Linked DNA regions of Endozoicomonas sp. GU-1. The protein of the gene in region 2 interacts with the protein of the main gene of each other region in a pairwise test. Links are inferred from orthologs where the notes say so. Each region holds a gene or a part of one and is shown on either strand. Other genes may lie near its edges.

Region 1 (4,880 bases), 2.1 Mb from region 2 along the record:
GTCACCTGGTAACGACCCCAGAAGGAAAGCTGCAGCGATTGTTGCTCTGGCTGCTGCCCCTCTCTGCGAATATGCAACGTGAATCGGGTGCCTTCCTGATTGGGCGTGATATCACTGGCAAAACAGTTCGCCTCAGGACTCTGAGCGCTGAAACTGATCATGTGTCGACCCGGCTTTTGCAGAACTCGGTCACACCACTGACCATAGAACCGGTCATCCATATTCAGAACTGCTGTACCATCATCCGGCAGAGCATCCAGAATAAAACCTTTTTCCCAGGCAACCCCTTCAACACTCTTCAAATCCGCCAGATGGGTTTCAGCGGCATTGACGATCACGGATACGTCAGGGCTGCCCATATTGGCAATGTATTCAATTTCACCGGGAGCACTGGTGCCCATCTCAACCACGGCAAACTGATGGGATTCGTTGATTCTTAACAACGTTAAGGGTGTGCCCAGCGCATTATTGAGGTTGCCCTGCGTTGCCAGCGTTGGGCCAGCTTCGGAGAAAATGGCCAGCAACATCTCTTTAACCGATGTTTTGCCGCAGGAACCGGTAACACCCACCAGACACCCGGCAAAGCGATTGCGATTGGCAGCACCCAACAGCCCAAGTGCCTGTTCGGAATTTGCCACCACAATCTGCGGCAAAGCAGCACCAGTGACATAGTGTTCGGTCAGGGCAGCAACAGCGCCTGCCGCCTGTGCCTGCCCCAGATAATCGTGACCATCAAAGCGAGGACCTTTAATAGCAATAAAAAGATCACCCGGTTGCAATGTTCGGGTATCAATACTGACACCGGTGACTGACAGCTCATCATTTGGCAGATCATGCAACTGACCGTTAACAATCCCGGCAACTTCGGCAAGGCGCATCGATTCAATCATGCCTGCACATCCTCTTGAACATTTTGCGACCGGGCGCTTGCACATTGCGATTGCAATGCCCGCTGCACCTGCTCTGCATCATCGAAGTGATGTCGAACACCATCAATTTCCTGATAGTTTTCATGCCCCTTGCCCGCGATCACGATAATGTCACCGGCACTGGCGGAAGTAATTGTGGAACGGATGGCTTCAGAGCGATCAGCAATCACCTGAATGCACTGACGGTCATGCTCTGTAATACCGTCCAGCGCATCAGTGATGATCTGGCGGGGATCTTCAGTTCTGGGATTATCACTGGTCAGCACTGCTTTATCCGCACCGTTCAAAGCGGCGAACGTCATCAAAGGTCGTTTACCTCTGTCCCGGTCACCACCACACCCATATATACAGACAATTTTCCCGGCGTCTTGTTCGCAATCTTTTGCACAAGGCGTCATTCTCTTTATTTGCGCACGGTGCTCACGCAACGAAGAAAGCACACTGTCAATGGCATCCGGCGTATGGGCATAATCAACCAGCACCAGCGGCTGGCTGCCACCACCAAACTGCTGCATCCTGCCGGGAGGGGCAGAAATCGCTGGAATGGCTGCCAGAAGGCGATCAAGTGCATATCCCTGAACACCCAACGCAGCGATAACCGCCAACAGATTTTCCAGGTTAAAACGCCCCAGCAATGAAGTCGCCAATGTACCCACCCCCCAGGGCGTATGAAGGGTTGCCCTGAAACCTTGCGGTAACGTCTCAATGTTACTGAGATACACATCTGCCGAAGCATCTTCCAGGGACCAGGTGGTGATATTGGCATTCTGTGGGCAGGAGGAAAGCATCAGCGGTGAAAACTCATCGTCCTTGCCAATAACCGCATACCGGTATGTACACTCGGAAAATAGTCGGGCCTTGGCCGCTGCGTAGTTCTCCAGAGAACCATGATAATCCAGATGATCACGGCTGATATGGGTAAACAGCGCCACCTCAAAAGAGACCCCGGACACCCGCCCCTGATCAAGCCCGTGGGATGAAACCTCCATAGCCAGCGCCTCTACGCCATCCGCTACCAGTTGCCCCAAGTACTGCTGCAGGGAAATCACATCACTGGTGGTATTTAAGGAAGCCTCCATCTGCCCCGGCAAGCCGCGCCCCACTGTGCCCATTAATGCACAGGGCTTGCCCAGCTGCCCGAGGATTTCAGAGAGAAACCAGCAACAGGAGGTTTTGCCATTGGTGCCGGTAACGCCAAAAACGCTCAACTGCTCAGAAGGGTGCCGATAAAAACGATCCGCCAGGGACCCAACCCTGCCACTGAGGTCCGGAACAAAAAAACGGACTCATTGCCTGCCGCTGCAGACAGATCAAACCCTTCGCTATCATCCACCAGCACCGCTGCGGCACCTTTCTCCAGGGCATCAGCAATGTAGTTGCGGCCATCGGACTGAATACCGGGAATCGCAATAAACAACTCACCCCCGGTAATCTTGCGACTATCGAGGGTCATTTGATTCAGCTTCTTGTCTACCGCTACCAGCGGTAGCTGCAGTTCGGCAAGCACGCCATTGAGAGTATTCTCTTGCTCAGCTGTCATTGCTTTTCGCTTTAACCTTCTTCCAATGGTGTAGAAATTTGCTCATCCCGATCATGGGGATTAAATGCCATACGCCGATCTGCCCCCGGATTACCCAACTCACCGGGCTCAACCCCCAGCATTCGCAGCGCCCCGGCTGCCACCTTGGAGAATACCGGCGCGGCAATCAGGCCACCGTAATAGTTCTTGCCAGAGGGATCATCAATAATGACCACCATGGCAAACCGTGGATTATCAATAGGTGCCAAACCGGCAAACATACCTATGTAGCGATCCTTGATATAACCGTTTGGCCCCACCTTTCTGGCCGTTCCGGTTTTCCCGCCAACCTCAAAGGCATCGATCATCGCCCGGCCACCGGTTCCGCCATGAACCACCTCACGGAGCATTTTCCTCAGATCATCCGCCACCTGCTGATCCATTACCCGAACACCGTCGGGCACCACATCTCTCTTGATCAGCGAGACAGGGCGCATCATGCCACCGGCACCAAGTACGGTATAGGCCTGAGCCAGTTGCAACGGTGTCACGGTCAAACCGTAGCCAAAGGATAAGGTAGCAATCTCGATATCACTCCAGCGATCCCTATAGGGCAAATAGCCCGGATTTTCACCGGGAAAACCGGTGCCGGTGCTTTGACCAAGGCCAACCCTCTGGAGCAAATCCAGCATCTTATCCGGACCAATGGCCAGCACCATTTTTGACACCCCGACGTTACTGGACTGTCTCAGCACAGTGGTCACATCAATAGCACCGTGATTCCGGTTATCCTTTACCTGATCCCTGCCCAGTCGCAGGTAACCGGGTGCAGTATTAATCACTGAGTCTTTGTGAAACTGACCAGACTCCAGGGCAGCCGCTACCGCAAAAGGTTTCATTGTTGACCCCGGCTCGACCATATCGGTCACCACCCGGTTGCGCATCTTATGGGCCTGCATATCCGCCCGGTTATTCGGGTTGTAGGCAGGCTGATTGACCATTGCCAGCACTTCCCCGGTCTTGACATCCAGCATGATCAAAGAACCGGCCTTGGCCTTGTGCTGCTCAACCGCCTTTTTCAACTCCCGGTAGGCCATATACTGAAGCCTCAGATCAATACTGAGCATCAGTTCCTTGCCGGGGCTGGCACTTTTCATCAGCTCAGCCTGTCGGGCAAGCTGGCCTTTACGGTCTTTCAGCACCCTTCGCTGACCTGGCTCACCGGACAGCCAATCATTGTAGGCTAACTCCAGACCTTCCTGACCAGACTCATCGATATTGGTAAAACCCACCAGATGGGCGGTCACCTCGGCAGCCGGGTAGTAGCGCCGGTGTTCATCGATCGCCCGGACACCCGGCACTCTCAAGGCCATGACCGCTGCCCCCTGCTCCGGAGTCAACTGCCGTTTGAGGTAGATAAAATCCCGGGTTTTGGCCGCCTGCACACGATCCGACAGCCACTTATGGGAAACGCCCAACGCCTTTGCCAGGTCTTGCCAGCGGTCACTGGCCTGATACAGCACTTCAGGGTCAGCCCAGATCGTGACAACCGGCGTGCTGACCGCCAGCGGGTCACCATTGCGGTCAAAAATTACGCCTCTGTGCGCAGCCACTGACTCATAGCGAACAGAACGTTTATCACCTTCATTTTGCAGGAAGTGCCGATCCAGCAATTGCAAATCAACAATTCGGTAACCAATGGCCAGCCCTGCCACCAACAGGACCGATTGCAGCATTTTCAGCCGCCACTTACGGGTCAGGCTATTCACCACACGACCAATCCAGACAGTTCCCTTGCCAGCTTTGCTCTCGGCCGCTGACCGGTTTCGCGGTGATACTTTCTGCCCCTGAGCTCGCCCCTGAGTCATGGCAGAACCATCTCTATCTGGCTGGTCTTTGGCACATCCATGTCCAGTTTCTCCCTGGCAACCTGTTCAATTTTTCCCGGCGATGTCAGTGTGCTGTGTTCCAGCAACAACTTACCCCACTCAACCTGTGCACTGTTCCGATTCTCAAGCTCCTGCTGAATCCGGTTATTCAGAAGACGGTTCTCGTAGGAAACATAACCCACAGACAATCCCGACAATATCACCAGTAACAACAGCAAAAGCGCAGCACCATAAGATCGAAGAAGATGCAGACACGCCAGAAGACCACTATCCATCATCAGGCCCATCATCAAACCAGCTTTTCTGCCACACGCATAACCGCACTTCGTGCCCTGGGATTTTCCTGCACTTCCTGCCGGGAAGGTTTGATCGCCTTGCCCAGACTTTTCATCCGCCGATTCAACTGATCTTCTGTCACCGGCAGCCAGCTTGGCAGCTCATCACCCTTTTGATGCTTGCGGATAAAGCGTTTGACAATCCTGTCTTCCAATGAGTGAAAGCTGATAACCACCAGTCGGCCACCGGGCTTCAATTTTTCCAGGG
Region 2 (9,674 bases):
CAATATGAGCACCTTCGGTCAGGTCCACCAGTTTTACCACATCCACCAGCTTGTTCAGCTGTTTAGTAATCTGCTCAACGACCTGGGGATTGCCCTCCGTGGTCAGCGTCAGGCGGGACAGTGTTTTGTCCTCCGTTGGTGCAACATTCAATGTCTCAATGTTGTAATTACGCTGGGAGAAAAGCCCGACAATACGCGACAGTGCACCGGGTTCGTTCTCAACCAGAACAGAGATAATCCGTTTCATCAGGTCCTCTCCGTTTTGCTGAGCCACATATCGGCCATATTGCCGTCCTTGATCTGCATAGGGTAAACATGCTCACTGGTATCCACCTGGATATCCATAAAGACCAGTCGGTCTTTCAGCGAGAACGCTTCCTCCATGGCCGACGTCAGCCTGGCCGGATCGGTAATTCTCATGCCCACATGCCCGTAGGACTCCGCCAGTTTGACAAAGTCTGGCAGTGAATCCATGTAAGAATGGGAATAACGACTGTCATACTGCATATCCTGCCACTGTCGTACCATGCCCAGTGCCTGATTATTCAGGTTGATGATTTTCACGTTCAAATCATATTGCAGACAGGTAGAGAGCTCCTGAATATTCATCTGAATACTGCCCTCACCGGTGACACAGGCCACATGGCTGCCCGGGAATGACAGTTTTATTCCCATCGCAGCAGGCAGACCAAAGCCCATGGTTCCCAAGCCTCCGGAGTTAATCCAGCGGTTGGGCTTATCAAATGGATAATACTGGGCAGCAAACATCTGGTGCTGACCAACATCGGACGTGATGTAGGTATCTTCACCCCGGGTTACGTCATACAGTGTTTCTATAACCTGCTGAGGCTTGAGAACAGTGCCGTCACCCTTGTTGTAAGGGAACAGGCCACCACGACCTTCACGCCATTCATTGATCTGACGCCACCAGCTATCGAGCGCTTCCTGACCAATACGGATATCGGTCTCTTTTATCTGACGGATCATGGTGTCCAGTACCGCATCCACTGGCCCGACAATCGGCACATCCGCCGGTATATTTTTAGAGATACTGGCCGGATCAATATCAATATGAATGATCTTGGCATCCGGGCAGAACTTTGCTGTGTTATTAGTCACCCGGTCATCAAAACGGACGCCCACTGCCAGAATCAGGTCCGCATTGTGCATCGCCTGGTTCGCGCAGTAACTGCCATGCATACCGAGCATACCGACAAACTGATGGTCCGAACCAGGGTAGGCACCCAAGCCCATCAGAGTATTAGTCACCGGTACATTCAATGTTTTCGCCAGCGCTGTGAGTTGTTCAGACGCCTTGCCCAAAATAACACCGCCACCGGCATAGATAATGGGTTTTTTAGCCTCTGCCAGCAGTTCAACCGCTTTGCGAATCTGGCCATTGTGACCTTTAACCGGTGGGTTATAGGAACGCAGCCGTACCTTTTGCGGGTAACTGTATTGGTACTTTTTGCCCGGGTCGGTAATATCCTTGGGGATATCAACCACAACAGGCCCCGGGCGACCGGTCTGTGCCAGATGGAAGGCTTTCTTGATGACCTCTGGAATATCTTCAGCCCGCTTGACCAGGAAGCTGTGTTTTACGATGGGTCTGGAAATACCCACCATATCCACTTCCTGAAACATATCACTGCCTATAAAGGCAGACGGCACCTGACCGGAAAGCACCACCATGGGGATCGAGTCCATGTAGGCAGTGGCAATACCGGTAATGGTATTCGTTGCCCCCGGACCAGAGGTTACCAGGGCCACGCCCGGCTTGCCGGTTGCTCTTGCGTAACCGTCTGCCATATGGGTGGCAGCCTGTTCATGACGTACCAGGATATGGGTAATCGCCTTCTGCCGGAAAATAGCGTCATAGACGTGCAGCAGAGCCCCCCCCCGGGTACCCGTATATATACTCGACTCCCTCATCTGCCAGTGATCGGACCACCATGTCCGCGCCGGATAATAGCTCCACTTGCTAACCCTCGGCTTTATTTGGAATGAATTTTTATATCGCCCCGAATTGCTGGCGCTATTAACATCTTCTGTCGCTGAATATCCCGACTCAATGCCAACAGTCCCTGAAACAGAGCGTGTTAGAAATTGGCGAACACGAAAAGGCATCTCTTAACGATCAGCCTTCACCAACAAGTGCAGCTCCGGGCTGCATGAGACTCACAATTCTGGCTTGCAGAAATGCTACATTCCTGTGCGGGTAGGAGCAGTGCACCAACAAATGATCTCAGCACAAGATCGAGAAGTCGGTACACTAAGGAACACTCTTATCTGAGCCGCAGATAAACGGCATCAAATTGTCGCATAATTCCCAACGCAGCTTCTTGGGCGGCTTCAGGAGGTGCCATTTTTGACTTTCAGCAGCCATCCGTCAACATAAATACGGATTTCACCTCGGAGAATACGAGTTTTTTTTGTCACAGAAAGACGATAAATGACTAATGCAACAATGGAGAGTACGAGGTTATCGACGATTCCCGTCGTCGGGAGGAGCTCCTGCATCCGTAGTCGTGCAGGTTTTACCTTGTTTCTGAGTCACCAGGGTTTAACCGGTAAGGCTTTAGAAAATCGCTTAATATTGATAATTTTTCATCGTTGTCACTGCTGCTGCATTCTACGATTTCAGATAGCCTGCTGAGGGTATCACAGTGATATTTAGCAATCCTGTCGGATACATATTTCTGTACATTGACACTTGCGTCAGCTGGCCCATATTTCGACCTGCCTTCGTTGGATATTAAAACATACCTGGCATCCACCAGAGTTTTTCCATGGAGATCATGGATTGGTCGAAACAGGCCAACATCTGCTCACACCCTGCCAGGCCCTGCCGATTTTGAATAATTAATGTGTTGGTGTTGACTGATAAAGGTCCGAAAGAGCGGTCTAATCCGGATATTTCATAAACTGCTCCGAATCTCGCGCTGGACTTTGTCGCTCTAAGGGATTTTGTGAGGGAGCGCCGTACCGGGGAGTACGGTCGACCGAACAAAACTCCCTCAGAGCGGCAAAGGACAAGCGAGAGCGGGAGCACGTTTATGAAATATCCGGGTAAGCTTTCGGCTCACGAACATTGGCCATGGAAGAAAGGCTACAGGGAAATGATGGCATATATTCGATTGATTCGCCGTAAAACCGGGTACCTCAAAGCAATCATGGCTGGCTGGAAAGCAGCAAGGGCAGGTTGGCAAGCAGCCCGGGAAAAGTACTCGCAGCATTATCCTGAGCATGGCAGATCGACCACCGTTCGCAAGGCATCAGGAGGGACATTTTCCCGATATCTGAAACGTCGTGATGGCCAGTCACTTATCAGGCCTCTGAACTCAACGACGATGCCACATGAGCAATTTGAAAAGTACGAAAGGGAGCTACTGGCTGCCCTTGATGCAGAAGAGCAGCCTGAAACCCGAAATATTGCCATTTCCGGAGCCATTGGTGTCGGCAAAAGCGCGTTTATTCATGCATTCACCAAGCGTAACCCACAATTCAAGTACACCCGGATTTTTTTGCCACCGCTAGCCGAAATCAATCCCCCCATTACTCCGGATAGCAATGAAAATGAGAAAGAATTATTAGAGCAACTTCTGTGCAGCATCACAGGCAAATTACCCGATGACATTAAGGCGCTGCAGCATAAACCCAAGGGCTGGAAAAAAGTCATTGGCGCGCTTCTGGCCTTATCGACCAGCTATTCCATTGCAACACTGGGCTATCTCAGCGGTAGTCTGGGCATTGATCAAAGTACAACGGTCAAAGCACTCCATCTGTATTTACCTGACCCGATGCTGGCCTTTGCCAAAAAGTATGCCCCCTTATTGGCTGAACTCTCCTTGTTCCTGGTGGCAACACTGGTCGTACTGTATCTATTTACGGGGTTACTGAAAACAGGCCAGAGAAAGAGGCGAATCCGGCTGGAAAACAGTACAGACAGATCAGATGTCAGTCATTACCTCCATCAAATCAATCATGCCTTTAACCACGGCAGGTATGATGTGGTCATTGTCGAGAACCTGACAAGCCCTTCCCAGCAGACAGCATTGGAAACACTGTATTGTGTCAATGGCTACCTGAATGGCTCAGGCCATATTAAACAACCCGTCTATTTTATCTATCTCCTGGCGGACGAAATACTGACGGCTAGTGAACGTACCCGTTTTTTTGACCTGGTTGTTCCCATTATTCCCGCTCCCAATGCTGAACATACCGGCCCGGAACTGTATAAACAGCTGAAAACCATCAATAGCCGTGGGATGGATAAAGCATTAATTTACAATGTGGCAAGCGCCATTGGCGACATGAAACTGATGACCAATATCGTTAATGAGTTTCATATTTACCTCGATCAGTTATCCACGGATTTTAAAGCGCCGAATAACAACAAGCTGTTTGCCATGGTCGTTATTAAGAATCTTTATCCCAAAGAGCATGCAGAATTAACCGATGGTATGGGGCTCTTTTGGACGGTGTTCCATGACAATAAACTACCTGGTAAAACGGTGGCCGAAACGCTACGGCAAGGCTTTATGGCGGATTCAGTGTTAAGAGCGCTGACTGAAGAACGCTTTGGCCCTTTACTTTACTTACTTATGAATGGGTATTTTGCTGAAGATTACCGGGACTATCTGTTTTATTTCTATCCAGATACTCCTTTCAATGGATATCCCATAGCTTCATGGCAACCGGCCACGCCCCTCCCACAATCCCTTGAGCATCAGGCGAGTAATTTCAGCCAGAAAAGCACTAACCAGAACAGCGGAGAGTATCTCAACGGCTACCTGCCCAATGACTTTCAAGTGGCCACACAGTGGCAAGTAAGCGAAGCTCCGGAAGTCTGGCAACACCGGGAGCTTGAGACGAACAAATACAGTTTACCAGACAGCAACGAAATCCATGATGCAACGTTGAACCAGCTACTCTCGGCATTTACTGACTTTTACCTTGAGCAACTGAACCTCACACATTTATCCCCAAGCCGGATTGAGATCATTATTCAGCATCCCAAGTGTCGGTTCTCATTGAAAAGCCTTGAGTGGCTGGCAAAAAGTGACAACCAGTTTAAGACAGACACCACCTACTACTACCTGCTACGTTTCTGGAACGAATATAAAGCCAATGCCGTGAGTACCGCTCAATTAACGGTTAATACCATTGTCAAATTATTATCCGGCAGCGAAATCAATATTGATGATAAGTTATGGCTCTGCAACCTGTTAAACCATGAAAATGAAATTGATAGCCGTATATTGGCTGCAATGCTTGCACCCATCACCTCACAGCCTGCCGAAAGCTTTACCATGAAAATCAGATTCGGCCGACTTGAAATGCTTATGGCAACCGCCAGAACACTACCGGAAAAGATTCGTTTACTGTCACAGCAGGTAAAATACCTATCCCGACAAGAGGTGTTAACACTGCTTTCACAGTTGGATATTGATGGTACCGGTCAACTTATGAAAGAAAATAACCGGTTCTCACCATCCGGTACCCGGGAGAATATTGAATTAATAAACGCGTTTAAGTGAGATTATCCTGTAGAGGCGGTTTTGTAAAAAAGATAAAAAAATTCAGGCATATATATAAGATAAGGTATGTGTAACCTGAAATTTAGGTGAATTACCTTATCTTCCTGAATTTACATCAACACGGAGAAACTACCAGTGAAAATATTGGTCTATATGGTGCTTTAATGACCTTTTAGAGGTAGCTATGGATTCTTCTGTTACTGGTTCAGTCCCCATCTTATATACACAACAAAGTCAATCAGCTGGTATTCCTTCTGCCGCAAGCTCAGAGCCAGACGTTTCAAGATCACGGGAAACATTACTACCACCTACTGATTCATTTAATTCAGAGCAGGTGCCAGATGACAAAAAAGCAGCTGACCGTACGATTCATCCACAACCGGAAGGGGAAGCCAGACCTCAACTGGCCGAGTTTGATAGTTTGCCCTCCATATTGGATTCGCTTTCTAACATTGCAACAACATTACCAGCGGCAATATCAGCTCATGACCCCAATATCAAGCCAGAGGACAAACCACCAGCCCCGCAAGCCTCTCAGGCAGGACCTTTGCCGGAAGCGTTAGAAGAAATGCTGCCACAAGAGCTTCAACCAGTCAGAGGCCGTGCAGCTGCGATAGCCGACTTTTTTCGCAGCTGTTGTGGTATTCGGGATCGACATGCCAGTCATCCGCCACCAAGGTCTGGCACCTGAAAAACAGCACTTGCCAGCAGATTCCATCAGCCATTGACCTGCGACAGCAGGTCAACTCATTAATCGATCAAACTGCTCAATAATCAGCAGCAGCTTTTCACTTTCCAACCGTTCAAGGGGCAACGCCTCTTCTGCATAGGACTTGATATTTGAACCTTTTGGCAGAGTGCCGCCCCCGTCCATGATAGCCCTGACGCGGGGAACAAATATCCACTGCAACCACTGGCTGAATGCCATGGTATCCATGCAAAAAGGTGTGGTGCTGTTCATGGCTTCAACCGACGGAGGCATGGGAAGCCAGACATCCTGCCTGCGCAGCTCTGACTCCATAGCGTCCAGCAAAACAATAACTTCTTCAGACATATCAGCTATTCAACGCACTTAACAAATGAGTGATTTTTCGTTCCAACATAAAGCCCGGTCCCAGACTTAATGCTCTCTCAGCCAGTTGCCGGGACTGGGCAACACGCCCCTGATCCTGACGCAGCAGGGCCAGCTGGTAATAAACGTCCGGAGTCGTTGGACCAATGCGTATCGCCCGCCCAAGTGCACTCTCGGCCTCATCAAACCTGCCAGCTTCCCGGGCCTTCCAGGCCTGGTGCAGTAATGTGCCCAGTGCATCCTGACGCTGTTCATAGGGTGACGATGGTACTCCGTGCTGCTCTTCCTGTATCAATACCGGTGTAGAGCAACCCGTCAGAACCACGGCTAACAGCAGCGCAACGAAACGTCCGGGTGGAAAAGATACCACTTTGCCACACCACTCACAGAGGGTGTCATACTTCATTCAAACCACTCTTTGATTTTGTCAAACAGAGCATCCTTCACATCAGCTTTACAACCGGCATAGGCCTTTGGCTCCGAACCCTTGATATAGGGCAATGGTATAGCGCCCTGACAATAGCGATGACTGCGTCCGTTTGCTGATGGATTTACCCAGACGCTGGTCACATTGCTGGCTCCCAGAGATTTTACCGACTGCACCGGCACATTCGACATAAAGTTACCCCAGATCTTCAAAGCACCACTACTGCCAGTGAGTTTTGTCGGGCTGTTGTCGTCGTGGCCAATCCAGGTCACTGCCACCAGATCACCGGAGTAACCGGCAAACCAGCTATCCCGGAGATCATTGGTGGTGCCTGTTTTACCGCCCAGGGCAATACCCGGCTCAACATACTGATATACGCCGCGTCCCGTACCGTCTGCCATTACCATACCCAACGCGGTACGCAGCAGTTCCATTGGCCCCGGCTGAAAAGCCCGCTCGACAGAAATACTGTACCGGCTGAGTGGCTTGCCCTGGCTGTCTACCACTGCATCGATCGCCCGCAACGGCATACGAAAGCCACCACTGGCAATGGTTTGGTACATTTTGGCAACCTCAATCGGAGCCATGGATGCAGAGCCAAGCAAGACTGAAGGATAAGGCGGTAACTCCTGCCCGATACCCAGCCTCTTAAGTGTATCCAGGACCGATGACAAACCAACCGCCATCCCGGTATTGGCTGCCGCCTGATTATAGGATTTCGCCAGCGCCAGATAGAGTGGCACCTGACCATGGGATTCACGGCTGTAATTCTGAGGTTCCCAGTAACCTCCACGACCATCACTGATTTTCACCGGCGTATCATGGACAGGCGTCGTTAATGTGTACTGACCGGGCCGTTCAAGCGCGGTTAGATAGATTGCCGGCTTCAACAGGGAACCAACCGGTCTGCGTGCCTCAAGGGCACGGTTAAATCCGGCATACCCGGGGTTTCGATCGCCCACAACGGCAAGCAGATCCCCGGTCTGGGCAGAGCTAACCACCATGGCACCCTGAAGCTGATTGTCCTTACCCAGAGTCGTTAACGTTCTGGTAACACTGTTCTGGGCCTCCCGCTGAATCACCGGGTCCAGGTTGGTGAAAATTCTCAGCCCCTCAGAGGTCAGGTCCTTTTCATCATAATCCTTGCGCAGCTGCTCTTTCACCATATCGATATAGGCAGGAAAATCGTTGGTACTGATCAGTTCCCGACTGACAACGCCCAATGGCAACTTTTTAGAGCGTTCAACTTCGGCAACAGGCACAATGGATCGCTCAGCCAGGACATCCAGCACCAGGTTTCGTCTCGCCAGGGCGCGTTCAGGGTATCGCCTCGGGTCGTACCAGGAGGGCCCTTTGACCATAGCCACCAGCAAGGCCGTGCGCGCCAGATTCAACTCCTTGAGAGGCTGGGCAAAGTAAAACTGGCTGGCCAGGCCAAAACCATGGATGGCCCGACGCCCGTGCTGCCCCAGATAAACCTCATTTAAATAGGTTTCAAGAATCTCCTCTTTGCCATAATGCAGCTCAAGCAGCAGTGCCATAATGGCCTCTTTACCTTTACGAACCAGAGTGCGCTCATTGGTCAGGAAGAAGTTTTTCACCAACTGCTGGGTAATGGTACTCCCTCCCTGAACAACCCCTCCGGCTTTCAGGTTGGCCACCATGGCCCGGGCAATGGAGGTGGGAGAGATCCCGACATGGTCGTAATAGTCCCGGTCTTCAATGGCCAGCAGGGCAGGAATCAGATACCGGGGAGCCTGGGCGGTCCGAATCAGCAGGCGGTCTTCATAACTGGCCGGATAAATACCCCCAATGGGCTGTGGATCAAGCCTTAACAGTGGCAGGTTTTGACCATCCCGGTCGGCGAGGCGACTCACCTCATTGCCTTGAAAGTCAACCTGCGCATAGCGCGGTGGCTCAGCTCCATCGGGAAAGTGAAACCCCCGGCTATAAATAATGAACTGACTGCCATTGCGGGCAAACGTACCTGGTCGTGCCACATAACGCACCGCCTGATAACCCTGACGCCTGAGCTGGGACTGGAGGTCACCGGGGGTTATCAGCTTGCCTTTATACAATTCAACAGGACGGGCAAATACCTTGGCCGGTATCGCCCACTTTTTCCCTTCAAACTGTTTAGTGACTACGGCATCCAGATAGACAGCGTAAGCACTGACCAGAACCACCAGCGTCAAGCCCAGCTTGAGCAGGATAGATTTCCACGGTACCGGATTGCCCTGCTTTTGCTTGGAAGATGACCGGGTCTTTTTGGCAGGCCTGCCTTTTTTAGTCGTCGATTTCTTTACCATGATGGCGATTATACGCTGGAGCCTGTGGTTGATCTTGTTCGGAAAACGAAAGTGATCGGGAAATGTCTATATTGTTTCCCTTCAGGAAGTATTTTGGTATCGAAAATAACGATTGATTGGCAAAGGCGCGACCCATGTCGCTTACCGTGGCTAAAAAATGGCTTTATCAGCCATCTGGTTGCCAGTACATGGTTTCAATGTGATTGATGGGTTCCTTCTATCAATGACTCGAAAGCTCCGTTCGTCCTGAGCGGAGATTGTACACATCACACTCATCGAAATGATGTACCGGAAAGTCCCAACAAGGCGTCAAAATACCATTGCGT

What was found.
Region 1: the proteins of mrcB (region 2) and O3276_RS07335 interact in binary tests that used the Escherichia coli proteins (3 or more experiments, as listed by UniProt). The link is inferred for Endozoicomonas sp. GU-1 from one-to-one orthologs.

Annotation. Positions count from the first base shown.
Region 1 is NZ_CP114771.1:1,823,126-1,828,005, forward strand. The notes cover bases 1,899-4,880. They hold O3276_RS07335 (peptidoglycan D,D-transpeptidase FtsI family protein), read right to left. Parts: upstream 4,317-4,880; coding sequence 2,481-4,316; downstream 1,899-2,480. Other genes in these bases: O3276_RS07325 (UDP-N-acetylmuramoyl-L-alanyl-D-glutamate--2,6-diaminopimelate ligase), read right to left, coding at 1,899-2,173; O3276_RS07330 (Mur ligase domain-containing protein), read right to left, coding at 2,134-2,469; ftsL (cell division protein FtsL), read right to left, coding at 4,313-4,615; rsmH (16S rRNA (cytosine(1402)-N(4))-methyltransferase RsmH), read right to left, coding at 4,627-4,880. Also shown: O3276_RS07320 (UDP-N-acetylmuramoyl-tripeptide--D-alanyl-D-alanine ligase), read right to left, coding at 1-890; more of O3276_RS07325, read right to left, coding at 887-1,898. UniProt on the Escherichia coli protein: Essential cell division protein that catalyzes cross-linking of the peptidoglycan cell wall at the division septum. Required for localization of FtsN.
Region 2 is NZ_CP114771.1:3,916,830-3,926,503, reverse strand. The notes cover bases 6,682-9,658. They hold mrcB (penicillin-binding protein 1B), read right to left. Parts: upstream 9,349-9,658; coding sequence 7,015-9,348; downstream 6,682-7,014. Other genes in these bases: O3276_RS16300 (tetratricopeptide repeat protein), read right to left, coding at 6,682-7,018. Outside these bases: ilvN (acetolactate synthase small subunit), read right to left, coding at 1-247; O3276_RS16315 (YobI family P-loop NTPase), read left to right, coding at 3,057-5,540; O3276_RS16310 (hypothetical protein), read left to right, coding at 5,725-6,231; O3276_RS16305 (YqcC family protein), read right to left, coding at 6,283-6,594; more of O3276_RS16300, read right to left, coding at 6,596-6,681. UniProt on the Escherichia coli protein: Cell wall formation. Synthesis of cross-linked peptidoglycan from the lipid intermediates.